3 regions of the Paenibacillus sp. J31R30 genome follow, and region 3 is predicted to be linked to each of the others. Evidence: predicted binding sites of a transcription regulator. Region 3 holds the regulator's gene; each other region holds the start of a gene.

Region 1 (5,918 bases), 370 kb from region 3:
TGCGCTTTTCACAAATACAGGGAAATCACTATGGGCTGGAAGCTCGGAATCCGACGTGGATGATCCTGTGCTGGTGGTTATACAATTAAGCGGTGGTAATGACGGTATCAACACATTGATTCCTTATGGGCAGGGCATTTACTATGATTCGCGGCCCACGCTTGCTTACCAGGAGAAGGAGATACTGGCGCTCGATCAGCATGTTGGCTTGCATCCGAGTCTCACAGGCTTGGCAGCGTTGTATAAGTTAGGCAAAATGGCTATTATACAAGGAGTTGGATATCCAGAGCCCAATCGTTCTCACTTTCGATCCATGGAAATCTGGCAAACAGCAGAGCCTGCCAAGATGAGCCGCAGCGGCTGGCTGGCAAGGTACGCGGAATCTTCCTTGCAGAGTAATCCTAATCCGCTCAAAGTGATTCAAATCGGCGGTTCAGGCAGCAAAGCATTCGCCTCTGATAAATCAAGTTTTCCAGTGATTCAATCCCTGGAGTCCTATCATGTATTTGATCCTAAGACGGCCCTCATGGACAAGAATAGAATAACCAAAGCCTTCTTGGATATGTATGGGGCATCGAATCAGTTGGATCAGCTGCGAGTTGCCTCGGCTAGAGGCTCGGAAGCGTACAAGAGTGTTGAAGCGATCCAATCCCTTGCTGCTACTTATACGAAGAAAATTGAGTACCCGAATACGAATTTTGCGAGAGACTTACAGCTTGTAACGAAGCTGTTAGCAGGAAAGTCAGGCACGCGACTCTTTAATGTAGAAGTGGGCGGATTTGATGATCATGCCGATGAGAAGCTGCAGCACGCGCAAATGCTCACGCAGGTCGATGAAGGACTGACTGCTTTCTATCAGGATTTGCAGGCACAAGGGCTGCAGGATCGGGTTGCCATCATGGTGTTCTCCGAGTTCGGACGTCGCGCTAAGGAGAATGGAAGCGGAGGCACAGACCACGGAACCGCTGCTCCGATGTTCGTCATTGGCGGCAAAGTCAAAGGCGGTCTGTATGGCACCTACCCGAGTTTGAGTAATTTGGACAATGATGATTTGAAATATGAGTTGGATTTCAGATCTGTGTATCATACGTTAATTGACTCATGGTTAAAAGGGGATTCAGCGACAGTGCTAGGCAAAACATATGAGAATTTAAAGTTTATTTAAATAGAAAGAGGTGCGCTGTTGGAGCTAGCGGCAATTTCAGATCATATGGCGGAGAATTTGCAAATTCTCTTCGTGGGCTATAACCCTAGTATCCGATCGGGAGAAACTGGACATCATTATGCGAATCCGAGTAATCGATTTTATCGCATATTATTTCAAGCGGGAATAACGCCTCGGCTCTATAAGCCACAGGAAGACGGGGACCTGTTGCAAATCGGCTACGGCTTCACGAATATCGTGTCACGCCCCTCGTTGACAGCTGCGGAAATCACGGCAGAGGAATACAGTGAGGGCAGACGCATTTTAAAAAAGAAAATTGAGACTTACCGACCTAAGGTGGTTTGTTTCGTAGGTAAAGGCGTTTACGAGCAATATAGCGGTCGCAGAGGTATTGCATGGGGGGAACAACCGAATCCGATGGTAGACAGCGTCATTGATTATGTATGCCCATCTTCCAGTGGACTTGTGCGGATGAAGTTGGAGGAAATGGTTGCGATTTACAGTGGTATTCTTCTTGCTCTCGGAAAGCCTGTTTGAGGTTTTACTTGATGCTTGAACAGAATATTGCTATCATAGCCATAATACAAAAGCAAAGGTGTGGTCACTCATGGGAAACAGGGCCTTTAACTTTAACGCAGGGCCTGCGGCGTTACCGCTCGAAGTACTTCAAAGAGCGCAAGAGGAGTTTGTTGATTTTAAGGGTATTGGCATGTCCATCATGGAAATTTCTCACCGTAGTGCGGAATATGAGCAAGTACATAATGAAACACAAGAATTGTTGAAGCGAATTTTTGGGATTCCGGCTGGATATCAAATTCTCTTCTTGCAAGGTGGGGCAAGCTCCCAGTTTGCCATGATTCCGATGAATTTCTTGAAACCTGGTAAAGTTGGCAGTTACGTACTTACTGGCGCATGGGCTGAGAAGGCTGTGCAAGAGGCTGCTCTGTTTGGCGAAGTATCGCTTGCAGCTAGCTCTAAGGAACAGAAATTCATGAAAATCCCGGATTTGAGTGAAATTAATCTTCACCCGAATTCCGCTTACCTACATGTGACTTCCAACGAAACGATTGAAGGGGCGCAGTTCCAAAGCTACCCGGATACAGGGAATGTCCCTTTGATTGCCGATATGTCCAGCGATATTCTGAGCCGCCCAGTTGATGTGTCGAAGTTCAGCATGATCTATGCGGGAGCACAGAAGAACCTTGGGCCATCTGGTGTGACAGTGGCGATTATTAAAGACGATTTACTCGTTGATCTGCCAAAAACAATCCCAACCATGATGCGTTATGAAACGCATAGCAAAAACAATTCCCTTTACAATACGCCACCTGCTTATTCCATTTACATGGTGAATCTCGTCTTGAAATGGATTGAAGAGCAAGGCGGATTAACAGTGATTGAGAAGAATAATGTAGAAAAATCGGGCCTCATTTATAGCGCTATTGATAGCAGCAATGGTTTCTACCGTGGACCCGTAGATCTAGGCAGCCGTTCAACAATGAATATTACGTTCCGCTTGCAAGATGAAGAGCTGGAGAAGAAGTTCATCAAAGAAACAGAACAACAAGGCTTTGTTGGATTGAAAGGTCACCGCAGTGTAGGTGGATTACGTGCTTCTACCTATAACGCAGTACCTTACGCTTCATGTAAAGCGCTCGCTGATTTCATGACGGACTTCCAACAACGCAACAGTTGAGAAAATGAATTAAGCTATTCATGGCACCCTCGTGTGTCCGTGGATAGCTTTTTTTGTTGGAGGCATGAGTTATCGCTCGAAGGGTTTGAGGGCCCGTAGAGGGTCTCTGAGAAGGTTTAAAAACGGTAATTGAGAGAGGGGATGAAACTAGATCTAGTAGGTGATAATTGTCCTAGTCATTTCGACATATCCGAAAAAATCAAGCAAAAATTGAAAATATTTTTTCTAAACCCATCGAGCCACGCCCCGTCTAGGATTAGGTGTTTTGGAAATGTAAATAGGTCGTTTTGCTCGTTGACAAACACAATATATTGATATAAATTTGAATCTATCAACTAGATGTCGTGATAAAAAGCGCATTGCGAGATTGCTGAACGAAGGCTCATAACGAGCCGGAAATCTAGTAAAACCGCAGGTTTAGAGCTTTTTGGAGCGCTAACGGAGCAGGTACGAAAACGCAGATTCTGTCGATTAAGGTTAAGCTGCATTCAGGTAAGACACACGATAGAATTTGAATGTTTACTACATATAGGTTACCCGCAAGTGCAGGCACAAGATAGAGAGAATTGAGAATGATAGGAGACGGAAGCTATGTTAATTGCTTACGATTCGAAGACTGGAAATGTTCGCCGTTTTATAGCGAAGCTCCAAATGCCCGCAGTTCAAATAGAGGAAGCGATGACAATGGACGAGCCATTCGTGCTCGTGACATATACAACTGGTTTTGGCCAAATTCCTCCTAAGGTGGCTTCTTTCCTAGAAAGTAATTCCTCTCGTCTTCAAGGCGTAGCAGCTAGCGGTAATCGCAACTGGGGAGACGGCTTCGCCAAAAGCGCAGATACAATCTCAGCGCTTTACGATGTTCCCGTATTAACCAAGTTTGAATTATCAGGCACCAAAAATGATGTAGAACGATTTGTTCAGGGGGTACAGGCAATTGCGGCACATTGAACTTAATAATGAATTAATGCAACGCGGTACGGATGGTTTTTTTCAATTAGAGAAGGATAAAGAAGCTGTTGAAGTGTTTATGAAGGAAGTCCACAGCCGAAGCCTCACATTCCCCGATACCTCTTCGAAGGTTCGTTACATGATCGATAATAACTTCTACGAGAATGTTTATGACAAATACACCGAAGCTGAAGTTGACAGCGTTTATCAAGTAGCTCACGACAATCAATTCGAGTTCGCATCTTACATGGCAGCTTCGAAATTTTATACAGATTACGCTTTACGCAGTGATGATAAAACGTTGTACCTGGAGCATTTCCCAGATCGCGTAGCGATTGTAGCCCTGTACTTGGGTCGCGGAAACGCGGAAACAGCACGAGTGCTTGCTGTATCCATGATGGAGCAGCGCTTGCAGCCAGCAACACCGACATTCCTGAACGCAGGCAAGAGTCGTCGTGGTGAATTGGTATCTTGCTTCTTATTAGAAATGGATGATTCCTTAAACTCCATCAACTATGTGTTGGCAACGTGCATGCAGCTTTCCAAAATTGGCGGCGGTGTAGCCGTGAATCTATCGAAGCTTCGTGGGCGCGGTGAAACGATTAAAGGCGTTGAGGGTGCAGCGAAAGGGATTATTCCAGTTCTTAAGCTGATGGAGGATGCATTCTCCTATGCGGATCAAATGGGTCAACGCAAGGGCTCAGGCGCAGCGTATTACAACATTTTTGGCTGGGACGTCATGGAATTTCTGGATAGTAAGAAAATTAATGCGGATGAGAAATCCCGTTTGAAAACTCTCTCGATTGGACTTATTGTTCCGAATAAGTTTTATAAGCTGGCGGAGGAGAATAAGCCTCTACATATTTTCGCACCATATACCGTTCTCCAAGCCTATGGCAAGCATTTGGATGATCTTGATTTGGATGAGATGTACGATGAACTCTTAGCGAACCCAAAGGTAAAGAAGAAAGCTGTCATGAATGCACGTGATATGCTGACCAAAATTGCGACTACTCAACTGGAATCCGGTTATCCATATATCATGAACCGCACGAATGCGAATAAGGATCATGCCCTGAAGGGGATCGGGACGATCAAGATGTCCAATCTCTGTACAGAGATTTTCCAACTGCAGGAAACGTCCGAAATCAATGATTACGGTCAAGAAGATGTCATTCTTCGCGATATCAGCTGTAATCTAGCGTCCATGAACATTGCGAATGTGATGGATCGTAAAAAGCTGCGCGAAACCGTTCACGAAGGCATGATTGCCCTAACTTCGGTTAGTGATATGACAACGATTCACAATGCGCCAGGTGTCGCCAAAGCGAACCGTGAGCTTCATTCTGTCGGTCTTGGTGTCATGAACCTGCACGGCTACCTATCGAAGAACAAAATTGCTTATGAGAGTGCCGAGGCAAAGGATTTCGTTCGCACCTTCTTTGCTGCGATGAATTTCTATTCTATTGAGAAAAGTATGGAGATTGCCAAAGAATCCGGTCAAACCTTCGAAGGCTTCGAGCTGTCTGAATATGCGAATGGGAATTATTTTACCCGTTATACCGAAATCGATTACCGTCCACTGTCGGACAAAGTGAAAGCATTATTCGAAGGCATGCCAATTCCATCGCCAGACGACTGGAAAGCTTTGCAAGCGGATGTGCAGAAGCACGGACTGTATCATGCCTACCGTTTGGCTGTAGCGCCAACACAAAGCATCTCTTATATCCAAAATTCAACATCCAGTGTTATGCCGATTGTGGAACCGATCGAGACGCGTACATACGCGAACTCAACAACGTATTATCCGATGCCATTCATGGCACGTGACAATTTCTTCTACTATAAATCCGCTTATCAAATGGATCAGTTCAAGATTCTTGATCTTATTTCGGAGATTCAAACGCATGTGGATCAAGGGATCTCGACAATTTTACACGTAAACAGTGATGTTTCAACAAGACAACTTGCTAGATTATACCTGTATGCGGCACACAAAGGACTTAAATCGCTCTACTACACACGAACCAATCAGCTATCCGTTGAGGAATGTGTAAGCTGCTCGGTATAATTAGGAAGGGGATTACCATTCATGACAAGTGCACC
Region 2 (5,918 bases), 300 kb from region 3:
ATCATCATCAGAATCCCTGAGAGAAGCCCATTAATTTTACCCTTCGTATGAAGCAGTCCCGTACAAGCGCCAGCGATAAGTCCACCTGCAAAAGCAGCCAAACAAGCTAGCCACGGCGAATAGCCATGTGCAATCAGAATGGCAGCAATGGCACCGCCTGTTGTAAAGCTTCCATCCACCGTTAGATCGGGGAAATCAAGAATACGAAACGTAATATAAACACCTAGCGCCATCAATGCATAGAGAAGACCTAGCTCGGTGGCACCAAAGATTGAATCTAGCATCATTAATTCCTCCTAACTTTGAAAAAAAGAGGCGAACGAAAGCGACGTTCACCCCTTTTGTGTTCTTCATTGCTCACTGAATAATGTTTTTCTCTTTATCTTTTACTGCGGCTTTCATCGCATCCGTTACTTCGATGCCTTGTGCTTTAGCTGCTTTTAGGTTTAGGATGAGATCCATTTTGTCTGGAACCGTTACTTTCATGTCTGCTGGTTTTTTACCATTCTTAAGAATGTCGACAGCCATTTGACCTACTTGGTAGCCATGATCGTAGTATTTGAAGCCAACTGTTGCGAAAGCTCCTTTTTCCACGGTATCGCGATCACTGGAGAAGAACGGGATTTTCTTTTCGTTTGCGACTTGAATGATACCATCCACACCGCTAACTACAGTGTTATCAAGGGTAATCAAGAAAGCATCTGCACGGCCAACAAGGGATTGTGCAGCTTGTTTCACTTCCGATGTATTCGTTACAGGCGCTTTAACAAGCTTGATGCCATGCTTTGTTAGTGATTGTTCCGCATTTTTAGCCATAATAACAGCGTTTGGTTCACCTTCATTGATAACAAGGCCAACCGTCTTCACCTTAGGCATGTTTGCAGCAACGAAATCCATCAATTGAGCAACCGCCATTGGGTTCGTGTCTGAAGCTCCGGATACATTGCCGCCTGGCTTGTCTACGCTGCTTACGATTTTGGCTGCAAGCGGGTCAGTTACAGCTGCGAAAAGAATAGGTGCTTTCTTCACTTGTTGTACGATGGCTTGTGCGGATGGTGTTGCAATTCCTAGTACAAGATCGTTGTCTGCTGAAGCAATTTTTTGAGCAATGGATAAGTTATTAGGTTGATCGCCTTGCGCATTGTTGAAGTCAACTTTCAAATTCGTGCCTTCAACGATACCAGCATCTTTCAATGCTGCCAAGAAGCCTTGACGAGTGGCATCCAAAGACGGATGCTCAACAATTTGTGAAATAGCGATTTTGTACGTTTTGGATGCAGCTGCAGAAGCTGCCGGAGTTGCTGAAGCCGCACCGCCTGCTGCCGTTGTTGGCTCAGCTTTTTGTCCACAACCTGCTACGACCATAAGTGCTGCTGATAATGCGAATGATACGAGTGCTTTCTTTTTCAACATTATTACCCCTCTCGAAGTTCCCAGTTGTTGCTTGGACGCATTGCTCTCGCACCACTTTAACGCTTTTGTTTGGCAAAGTGTGGAGGTGCAGAGAGTCCAAGCTCATTTTGAATTAACCATAGTTTAATTGCCTCGTGGGATTCCGTCAATTGTTTTATAAGTATTTGTGATATTTTTGTAAACATCTGTCGGAAAAATGAAAGAGGGCATCCCTAACAGTCCGATGTGATGACTGAGGATTGCCCTTTTGACATTGAAAAATAGGTGGTGTGTTCCTTCTAATTAAGGAAGGTTCTTTCGAATTCGGCTTGAAGCTTCTTGGTTAATGGCCCAGGTGTACCTGTACCGATGGATTGACCATCGATTTGTAAGATCGGCGTGACTTCCACGGTCGTACCTGTGATGAAAGCCTCATCCGCTTGCAGCAGCAGCTCAATTGTGAAGGCTTCTTCTTTAATAGGAAGCTTGAGTGAATGTGCTATGCGCAATACGACAGCTCGAGTAATGCCGTGCAGAATGAGATGATTGGCTGGATGGGTGTACAGAATGTCATCCTTGACCATCATCAAATTCGAGGCACTGCATTCTGTCACCGTGCCTTCCCGATGCAGCACGACTTCTTGTACACCATGATCAAGCGCAGCTTGCTTTGCAAGGACATTGGGGAGCAGATTCAGCGTCTTGAGATCGCATCGTAACCAGCGAATATCCGGTTGTGTGACGGCTGTGATACCATTCTGGATCGTAGCCAGCGGACGTTTCACTTCCGAACAGTATGCCAGGAGAATGGGGTCAGCCTGAGCAGGGAAGGGATGAGCACGTGGCGCCTCTCCTCGCGTGATCTGCAAATAAACCGTGCCTTCGATGAGGTTATTATGCTGGATAAGTTTATTGAGAACGTCTATGATTTCATCACTCGTGTTCGGCAAAGGTAAACGAACTTCACTAGCTGTTCTTTGGAGACGTTGCATATGGGCTTCAGTTTCATAGAGGTGTCCATTGTACACACGGAAAACTTCATAGATCCCATCACCGAAATAATACCCGCGATCGTCGGGTGAAACCAGTACGTCCTTTTTATTTACGAATTCATTTTTATAAAAATACATGTGGGTGCGCTCCTTTGGTAAAAAATAATGATGGAACATATGTTCTAAAAAATGTCATCTTGTGGTATCCTACTTATAGGTTAACAAAGGAAGAGAGACGCGTCAAAGCTAGTAAATCTGGTTGAAGATTGGGAATTCGTATTTTTAGGACTTTTGCCAATGGTTGAACCATATCTTGTGTAGTATAATGTTTGGGTAATACCAGATATTGTGAATTGTAGGCTATCATTTCTTGCAGTTCTTCTATCTTAATTGCAGCTGAAAATGCAGTTTATTGGGAGGCTTATGAATTATGGGGAAAGTTTACGAGAGTAAGAAATTGGATGGTTTAAGTGAGAAAATCTTTTTGGATCGGTACGCATTAAAAAATGCGGATACCAGCCACGCAAAAGTAGGGGACACGGTCCTTGTTCTGACGAAGGATGATCCGAAATTCCCTGCCAAAGAGGTCGGCGAAATTATTAGTCGAGATGGAAATATCGTGAAAGTTCGAACTCGCAGTGGGGAAACAGTTGAATCTGCAGTTGAGAAGCTAACGTTAAATATGGAAAAAACGCCGGAAGAAATGTGGGATCGCTTGGCTGGTGCAATGGCATCGGTTGAGAAGACAGCGGAGCAACGGCAAGAATGGACGGAGAAATTCAGATACATTCTGAATGACTGGAAGCTTGTACCAGGTGGGCGAATTGCAGCTGGAGCGGATGCGAGCGATGAGTTAACGCTATTTAACTGTTACGTTATTCCTTCCCCGAAGGATAGCCGTGGCGGTATTATGAATACGTTGACTGAAATGACGGAAATTATGTCGCGTGGCGGTGGCGTTGGGATCAACCTATCGTCCCTTCGTCCGAGACGTTCCATTGTTAAGGGAGTGAATGGCTCTTCCAGCGGTGCTGTTTCTTGGGGTGGTTTATTTAGTTATACGACGGGATTAATCGAGCAAGGTGGAAGTCGTCGTGGAGCGTTAATGTTGATGATTAATGATTGGCATCCTGATTTGGAGGATTTCATTACCGTGAAGTCCACGATGGGGCAAATTACGAACGCGAACCTATCCGTGTGCGTAAGCAACGGCTTCATGAAAGCTGTGAAGGAGGATTTGGAGTGGGAGCTTGTTTTCCCAGATACGACAGATCCTGAGTATAATGAGTTATGGGACGGCAACCTAGATGCTTGGAAAAAGTTAGGCAAAGTTGTTAAACCTTATCGCACGGTACGAGCGCGTGATGTGTGGCATTCGATTATTGAATCCGCTTGGAAATCAGCTGAGCCTGGTGTTGTTTTCTTAGAGTATTACAATCAAATGTCCAACAGCTGGTACTTCAATCCGATTATTTGTACGAATCCATGCGGAGAGCAAGGACTTCCAGCTTGGGGCGTTTGTAACTTATCCGCAATCAATCTGTCTAAATTCTATGATGCCGATAAGGGAGATGTGGCTTGGGAGGAGTTAGCCACGGTTGTGCGTTACTCGACTCGCTTTCTTGATAACGTGATTGATAAAACACCGTATCATTTTGAAGAAAATCGTGCGAACCAGCAAAACGAACGTCGCGTAGGTCTTGGAACCATGGGACTCGCTGAGCTGATGATCCTTTTGAAAATTCGTTACGGCAGTCCGGAATCACTAGTATTCTTGGATAAGATTTATGGTTTCATGGCGAGAGAAGCTTATCTTGCTTCAGCTGAGATTGCGGGTGAGAAGGGATCCTTCCAAGCCTTCATTGCAGATAAATTTATGGAAAGCGGCTTTATGAAGAAAATGACCAGCGTCTATCCGGAGGTTGGTGAAGCGATTCGTCAGCAGGGGATGCGTAACGTCACTGTGATTACACAGGCACCAACGGGTAGTACTGGTACGATGGTTGGTACGTCGACGGGAATCGAGCCTTATTTTGCATTCGAATACTACCGTCAGAGCCGCCTAGGCTTCGATAAACAATATGTGCCGATTGCACAGAATTGGAAGGATGCGAATCCAGATCAGGAGTTGCCTGATTACTTCGTTACCTCGATGAGCTTGTCCGCTGAGGATCATATTCGCGCGCAAGCAGCGATTCAAACTTGGGTAGACAGCTCGATTTCGAAGACGGCTAATTGTCCTGCTGACTTCACGGTTGAAGAAACCAAACGACTCTATGAGTTGGCTTATGATCTGGGCTGTAAAGGTGTGACCATCTATCGCGATGGCAGTCGTGATGTTCAGGTGTTGAGCACGAGTTCAGATAAGAAGGAAGAAGTGAAAGTTGAGGCTCAGCCGGAAGTAGCTCCAGTTGCTGTCGCGGCAGAGGCTGTTGAGGACGAGACGAGTTTGTCGCGTCTGTCTGGTAAGCTTGCGGTTAATGTGGACGCTAAGACGGAACAAGTCTTCGATAAGCAATACAAGCGCCGTCCGCAAATTCTGCGTGGCGCTACCTATAAAGTGAATACCCCGTTCGGTATGGCGTATATCACAATCAATGATATGAATGGAACACCAAGCGAGATTTTCCTTAACGTAGGAAAAGCAGGGTCTGACGTATTCGCGATGTCCGAAGCACTCGGCCGCGTGTGCTCCTTGTTCTTGCGTTATGGTGATCACGGTGACAAAGTGAAGCTGCTCGTGAAGCACTTGAAAGGCATTGGCGGCTCCGGCGCCATTGGTTTCGGCAACAACCGCGTCGAGTCGATCGCAGACGCGGTGGCCAAAGCGCTCGAGCAGCACGACGAAGTGATGAGCGAGCCAGACGACGCGCGGAACTACGTGACCGCGACGAGCGAAGTGCTTGACGCAGCGCCAGCGATAGGCGGTGCAGGTTCTCACGGGCACTCAGGTCCGAGCGCGACGAGTAGCGCGTCGATGGACCTGTGCACGTCGTGTGGTTCCGCTTCGCTGGTGAACAGCGAAGGGTGTAAGAATTGTATCAACTGCGGATACAGCAGATGTTCGTAAAGAGAGCCAGGGCGGGGGCCCTGGCTTCTTTTTTTTTTTTTTTGTTGTTGTTGTTGTTTTTTCATCAATATCGAAAATAAAAGAAACATATGTAAATGCCGAGGTTGAATGGTTTTTGGATTTATGTTTAATGCCAGGAGGAATTTAAAAGCCAATCCCCGTGTTTAATTTCCCATTAATGCTAGTTAGACCAACATTAATATTGTATAACTCACAAGGTGAAATCAACATTAATTTGAAGGATGTGAGACAAACCTAATAAAGATACGAGAAGGGTGTATTGAAGACGCAGAAAAAATCGCAATTGTTCATGTTGATAGCTGGAAAAACACTTATAAAGGCATAATATCAGAATCATACTTATCTAATATCTCCGTTCAGTAGAGGATCAGTTCCAGGCATTGTGGTGCATAATCAATTGTATAGATAAAGCCAGCAAACCCTGTTACCTTACGTAGAAACAC
Region 3 (5,918 bases):
AGAATTGATAAGCTTCCACAAACAGAGCTTGTTACAGATAAAGGCTACGAGATTCTGTACTTCACAGACGATATCGATGAGTTCGCAATCAAAATGATTATGTCCTACAAAGAGAAGGAATTTAGATCAGTTTCGAGCGGGGATCTAGGTATTGATGTAGAGGATAACCAAGCCAATTCCGAGTCTGACAAAAAGGAAAACCAAGATCTGTTCGACTACATGAACGGTTTATTGGCTGGTAAAGTGACGAGCGTCAAAGCTTCCAAGCGTCTGAGAAAGCATCCAGTATGCTTATCCACAGATGGCGATGTCACTATCGAGATGGAAAAAATCTTGAATGCTATGCCGAACAATCCGAACGTCAAAGCCGAGAAAGTTTTGGAGATCAACATCAATCATGATGTTTTCGCTTCCTTGAAGGATGCTTTCGAGAAAGATAAAGAGAAATTGAACCTGTACACAGCGCTCTTGTACAATCAGGCCCTCCTTATCGAAGGCCTGCCGCTGCAGGATCCAGTTGAATTCACGAATGATATTTGTAAAATAATGGTGTAAATCTATTCACTAAGGCACTGCAACTTCTAAGTTGCGGTGCTTTTTATTTACGGTTAGGTAGGATCCGAAGGGGATACCGGTTCAGTTTCCACATAAGCGTGAATGGCTTCTGGTCGAGAGTAGACATAAGCGAGTAAGCGAGCTTGATCAATACCAAGCGCCTCCGCAACCTTAACAATATCCAATTCGTGAATATTTTTACTGGATTTTAGGTTATTGACGGACATATGCTTCAACCATCCTTCGAATTAATGTAATTAATAGCAAGTCAAACCTAACCTATGATATAGTTTTCATATAAACGTTATCGGTATGATAAGGGCAAAACCACTGAAAAGTGGCGACGCAAAGCTAGAGGGACTAAATTGGCATTACAACGATTCACCAATATGTCAGCCAGCTACCGCCTCCATCCGATAATTGCAGAATGACTAAGGAGGAATCACATTCGTGAATAAAATGGTTATTGATGGAAATATGAGTTTAGACGTGAAGCAATTAATTGATAATTTGCATCTCCCTGAGAGCGAACTTTTGGACATGTTCTCCTTTACATTTGATAACAACGTATTAACACCTGAGGAAGCCATCCGGTTTATTCAGTTTCTTCGAAGTGAATTGGATAAACGCACTCAATAAACGAATTATGCCTTATCGCTTTCAAAAATACAGTCGGTTGATGTCATGAGAATAATATTTTTTCAAATGTTCAAGAGGTGGCGTATTTATTGACTTCTCCGTCATGAAGCAGCAAAAGACAGCGGGATTTCCGCTGTCTTTTATTTATTTTTTGTCACATTTCGAAAAAAAACAAATCAATTTGTGTCAACATCTGAATCCCCAAGCAAACAAGCTGTTTCTAGCATAAGATATAGCGAATACTAGAATGGCAAAAAATCACGCCTGAAAGGAGGACAACCATGAGCAAACACTTAATTACCCTGCATTTAACGGCAACTAGTGTGGTTACAGGAAGCATTACAACAACGACGACAACGACGATTGCCCCGCTTGTTAAACGCTTCACGGCTAATGTGGTATTAGGAAACATTCTCGCAGGGACGACAACGATTCCTTCATCTAGCTTTCGAGACGACACAGGGGCTAACCTGCCAGTCAATAGCCTTACGGTTCCAGCGAGTAACGGGTACTACCATGTATTTGTAAATGGTGCTCTACTACTAGGCTACTTGACGACTTTAACGACGGCAAGTTTAGTGATTAACAATGCGCTCACCATTGGGGTTACTGTCAATCTAGAAACGTTATCGTTCACAGCCATCTCTTCCTCCACCTCAACAACGAACAATCTGGTTGTCACTACAACAATTCATACGAATTAGCAGAAAAGACAAACATAGAAAGCCGCTTTGCCTCATGAGATTCCTCACAGGCGAAGCGGCTTTTGCATGGGTGCTACTTATTTATCCCGGAGTAGGCCGGCGTCATGCTTTCCCAATATTTGCGTTAACTCCTTCAAAAACATGTTGATGTCTTTGAACTGCCTATATACAGAGGCGAAGCGAATGTAAGCCACTTCATCGACAGGGTACAATTGCTCCATCACAATTTCACCAATGCCAAGGCTGTCGACTTCGGCATGAGCCGTCGTACGCAGCTGCATTTCAACTTCGGAGACAAGCATCTCTAGCCGCTCCATAGAAACAGGTCTCTTTTCACATGCGCGAATTAAGCCCCGTAAAATTTTCTCTCGACTAAATTCTTCCCGACTTCCATCTTTTTTAATCACAATTAGTGGTGTTTCTTCTACCATTTCAAAGGTCGTGAATCTTCTAGCGCATTTCTCGCATTCACGTCGCCGACGAATGGATTTATTCTCATTGGCAGACCTGGAATCAAGCACTTTCGTACCGGAATGGTCACAGAACGGACATTTCATTCGCTTTCCTCTCCTTTCTCTCTTGGAAATATCTTTACCAGATGTTACATGTCTTGAAGTTTGGTGTTCTGCACACAATAGATTTACCAACCGACAAGGAGGTGAACAGACATGAGCTCAAGCAATACTTTAGTCGTTCCACAAGCTAATGCAGCCTTGGATCAGTTGAAGTACGAGGTAGCTCAGGAGCTAGGTATCGCTATCCCACAAGATGGCTACTATGGCAACATGACTTCTCGTGACACTGGCTCTATTGGTGGTAGCATTACTCGTCGCCTGGTGCAAATCGCAGAACAATCTCTAGCAGGTCAATTCAAGTAATCTTGAACCAACCAAGCTCGTGATTCTGCCAAACAGGAAGTATTGGACTCTTCGCTCCCCCGGGAGCTAGTCCAATGCTTCTTTGTTTTTGTAGGTCGCCTCAACTAGGCTTCCTTGCTCCATTGATCTGTGTAAAGCTTCGTGTACTTTTCATAGTAATAAAGGACCCGTTGTACATAATGGCGCGTTTCACCGAATGGAATATCACGAATATTCGCTTCGGAACCGTCCCAAACACCATTATTTTTCCATTTGTTCACATTACCTTGACCTGCATTATACGCTGCTATCGCGTAGACTAGATTCCCATTATAATGCTTGATCAACCAATTCAAATACCATGACCCTAAAAAAATGTTGATATCTACACGAAGCAAATCATCTTGCGTATGAGGCCCTAAATTCGAGGATTCCACAATCCAATCTGCGGTATCAGGCATAAGCTGCATGAGCCCTAATGCCCCTTTTCTCGATTCTAAATGATATTGATAGTTCGTTTCCACCCGGATAATGGCAGCAATCAGAAACGGATCTATATTGTGTTTCGCCGCGCTCTGTCGAATTTCCTGCTGAAAGTAGATCGGGTATAGCTTTCTTCCGATAATAGTGCTATTCATGAAGAGGATCATAACAAATCCAATGAGCAGAAGAGCAAACATGCGCTTTTTCCGAAAGAACGTCATGCTAATCCCTTCCCTACCCAGAACCGCTCTACCCTCATGTTGGTTTCTTCCCAAGTACCGCTGTTGTCAATGATAATATCCGCTAGCTTTCGTTTCTCTTCGATCGACATTTGTGCATCAAGCCGAAGCTGTGCTGTCTCTGCTGACAAGCCATCACGCTTTATTAGTCGTTCCAATTGCAGGTGCCGCGGAATATACACCACCATAATCTCTTGGAACATGGAGACCAAATTTGATTCTATGAGTAAAGGAACATCAACCACAACCAGCTTGCCCGGATATTCCTGTTCATACGCTGCCATTTGTTCGCGCATCCTTGCGCGAATAGGGGGATGAAGCAAACCCTCTAGCTGCTTTCTCGCTTCAGAGGATCCGAAGATGATTTCACCTAGTTTCTTGCGTTGCAAAGATCCATCTGCTCCGATGACAGCTTGTCCAAAATGTGCGGCAACCTGTTCAAGAACAGGGCTGCCAGGCTCGACAACATCACGAGCGATCTGATCGGCATCGATTAAAAGGGCGCCACGGCTAACGAGCATGAGGCTAACCGTGCTTTTTCCACAGGCAATGCCTCCTGTTAAGCCGATATTCATAAGCTCTTCTCTCCTAACGTCCATTGTTGATGGACTATAGCATTTTCAAAAGTCCCATGATAATAAGTACACATCCTGGAAGGATCGACAGCTTCTTCATCCAGTTCATCTCGGCATAGCGAAAGCCAATCCGCAAGCCAACGGCGAGTAAGGATCCGCTAGAAATAGAAATGACAGATGCCGTTAATAACGGCACGAAGCCGATGAGTGCGGCACCAATTCCCGCTCCGAATGCATCTAATGACAGAGCTAATCCTAGCAAAGTAGCCTCAGAGGCTGAAATATTTCCTGACTTGTCAACATCCGCAATGGATGGCGTTCGTAATATTTGAATCACAAGACCAAAGCGCTTTAGTTCAATATTGAGAATCTCTTTCGTTCGCTGTAGGGTGTCGAAAGTTACAGGCTCTACGTAACCAGAGTTGCGAATATCAGAGTAAGGCATACTGCTGACAACCGCTTGCTCAAGCGAAGCAGCTGTTTGCTCTTGCTGCGCTTGGTTTTTCTGCCCCTGTCTCATTTGGATCAGTGCCCAAACACCAATACCGATTAAGATCAAGGCGCCAATTCTTTTCGCAAACGAGGGGGACATGAAGGAAGACATAAGAACGCCGATCTGCATCGAAGTGAAAATAATGATACCAGACCATAGCGATATAATCCCAATTGAGACGAGAGGTATTCGGATTTTGCGTAACCCATACATTACACCAACACCGAAACCGTCCAAAGAAACCGCAAATGCCAAAATGAGCAGAGAAATGACAGGAAGCATACAAACCCTCCTAAGCGTTTTACCGATATAACGAGCTCTGCGAGCTGTTTATCTAGGCTAAGTACTCCATATCATATGGAGAGGGTATGCTTCACGTGCCTATTTCTCAGACTTCTTTCGCAAACGCTTGGGCTTCAAAGGTTGACAAGAGAGACAAGTGTGTGTCCCTCTGCCCCCCACAACGGTCTTTACGATCACATTGCCACACTTTTTACAAGGCTGAGATTCCCGGCCATAAATGTTCAATTGGTGCTGGAAAAGGCCGATTTCGCCTTGTCCATTGACATACGATTTAATCGATGAACCGCCTACATCAACTGAATCTTGCAGGGTACGAATGATCGACTCATGCAGTAAACGGAGCTCCTTCTTGCTCAAAGAGGAAGCTTCCCGTTCGGGGTGAATGCCCGCTAAGAAGAGGGACTCGTCTACATAAATATTCCCGATGCCGACGATATATGCTTGATTGAGCAGCAGCGGTTTGATCTTCGTCCCCCGATGAGCAATCGCTCCTTGAAAAGCTTCGAAGGTGAACGCCTCATCCAACGGTTCAATACCGAGCTTTACCAGCGGAGGCTGCGTAAGCTCCTCGCCCTTCGGGAACAGGTGCATCGTTCCGAACTGCCGCACATCCTTGTATCTTAGCTCACTCTCATCCGTAAAGCGAAACAACACATGCGTGTGCGGCTCAAGCGGATCATCGCCAGCATATAAGCCATATCGGCCTTCCATGCGTAGATGGGAAACCATCACATAGTCCGTGAGCACGAAGCGAAGAAACTTACCTCTTCGCTCAATCGTCTCTATCGTTTGACCTTGGAGCAGCGTTTCGAATTGCTGAATATCGTCAGGCTTTTGAATAATACGAGGCAGCCTAACCTGAACATGGGCGATTGTTTTCCCAGTAATTAATTCATTTAACGTTCGTTTGACGGTTTCAACCTCGGGGAGCTCAGGCAAGGTGTTCACCTCCTTCTAGTTGTTCAGTTCACACTAAACTTACTTCGCATCATACCAAGTCAGTCCGAAATCGACGTCTGCCCGTAAAGGAACGTCCAGCTTCAGCGCAGCGGCCATAACTTCAGGTACGA

What was found. Region 3 encodes NrdR, which represses ribonucleotide reductase genes. Its sites were predicted from a motif close to AACACNATATATNGTGTT; they were not measured.
Region 1: a site for NrdR is predicted at 3,162-3,179, ahead of nrdI (class Ib ribonucleoside-diphosphate reductase assembly flavoprotein NrdI). Genes of this name have one in related genera too.
Region 2: a site for NrdR is predicted at 2,720-2,737, ahead of AC58QO_RS09270 (adenosylcobalamin-dependent ribonucleoside-diphosphate reductase). Genes of this name have one in related genera too.

What each region holds. Positions count from the first base shown of each region.
Region 1 is NZ_JCAUAV010000002.1:67,658-73,575, forward strand. Features, by position in the region: gene AC58QO_RS06300 (DUF1501 domain-containing protein) at 1-1,165, shown strand, start outside; gene AC58QO_RS06305 (mismatch-specific DNA-glycosylase) at 1,211-1,702, shown strand; gene serC (3-phosphoserine/phosphohydroxythreonine transaminase) at 1,773-2,861, shown strand; gene nrdI (class Ib ribonucleoside-diphosphate reductase assembly flavoprotein NrdI) at 3,453-3,812, shown strand; gene nrdE (class 1b ribonucleoside-diphosphate reductase subunit alpha) at 3,799-5,883, shown strand; gene nrdF (class 1b ribonucleoside-diphosphate reductase subunit beta) at 5,905-5,918, shown strand, end outside.
Region 2 is NZ_JCAUAV010000002.1:734,701-740,618, forward strand. Features, by position in the region: gene AC58QO_RS09255 (ABC transporter permease) at 1-284, opposite strand, end outside; gene AC58QO_RS09260 (ABC transporter substrate-binding protein) at 358-1,413, opposite strand; gene dat (D-amino-acid transaminase) at 1,692-2,522, opposite strand; gene AC58QO_RS09270 (adenosylcobalamin-dependent ribonucleoside-diphosphate reductase) at 2,815-5,454, shown strand.
Region 3 is NZ_JCAUAV010000002.1:437,241-443,158, reverse strand. Features, by position in the region: gene htpG (molecular chaperone HtpG) at 1-555, shown strand, start outside; gene AC58QO_RS07895 (hypothetical protein) at 609-782, opposite strand; cyclic di-GMP riboswitch class I at 866-963, shown strand; gene AC58QO_RS07890 (hypothetical protein) at 1,006-1,194, shown strand; gene AC58QO_RS07885 (DUF4183 domain-containing protein) at 1,476-1,898, shown strand; gene nrdR (transcriptional regulator NrdR) at 1,976-2,455, opposite strand; gene AC58QO_RS07875 (alpha/beta-type small acid-soluble spore protein) at 2,567-2,776, shown strand; gene AC58QO_RS07870 (lytic transglycosylase domain-containing protein) at 2,881-3,459, opposite strand; gene coaE (dephospho-CoA kinase) at 3,456-4,052, opposite strand; gene AC58QO_RS07860 (MntP/YtaF family protein) at 4,087-4,827, opposite strand; gene mutM (DNA-formamidopyrimidine glycosylase) at 4,927-5,787, opposite strand; gene polA (DNA polymerase I) at 5,827-5,918, opposite strand, start outside.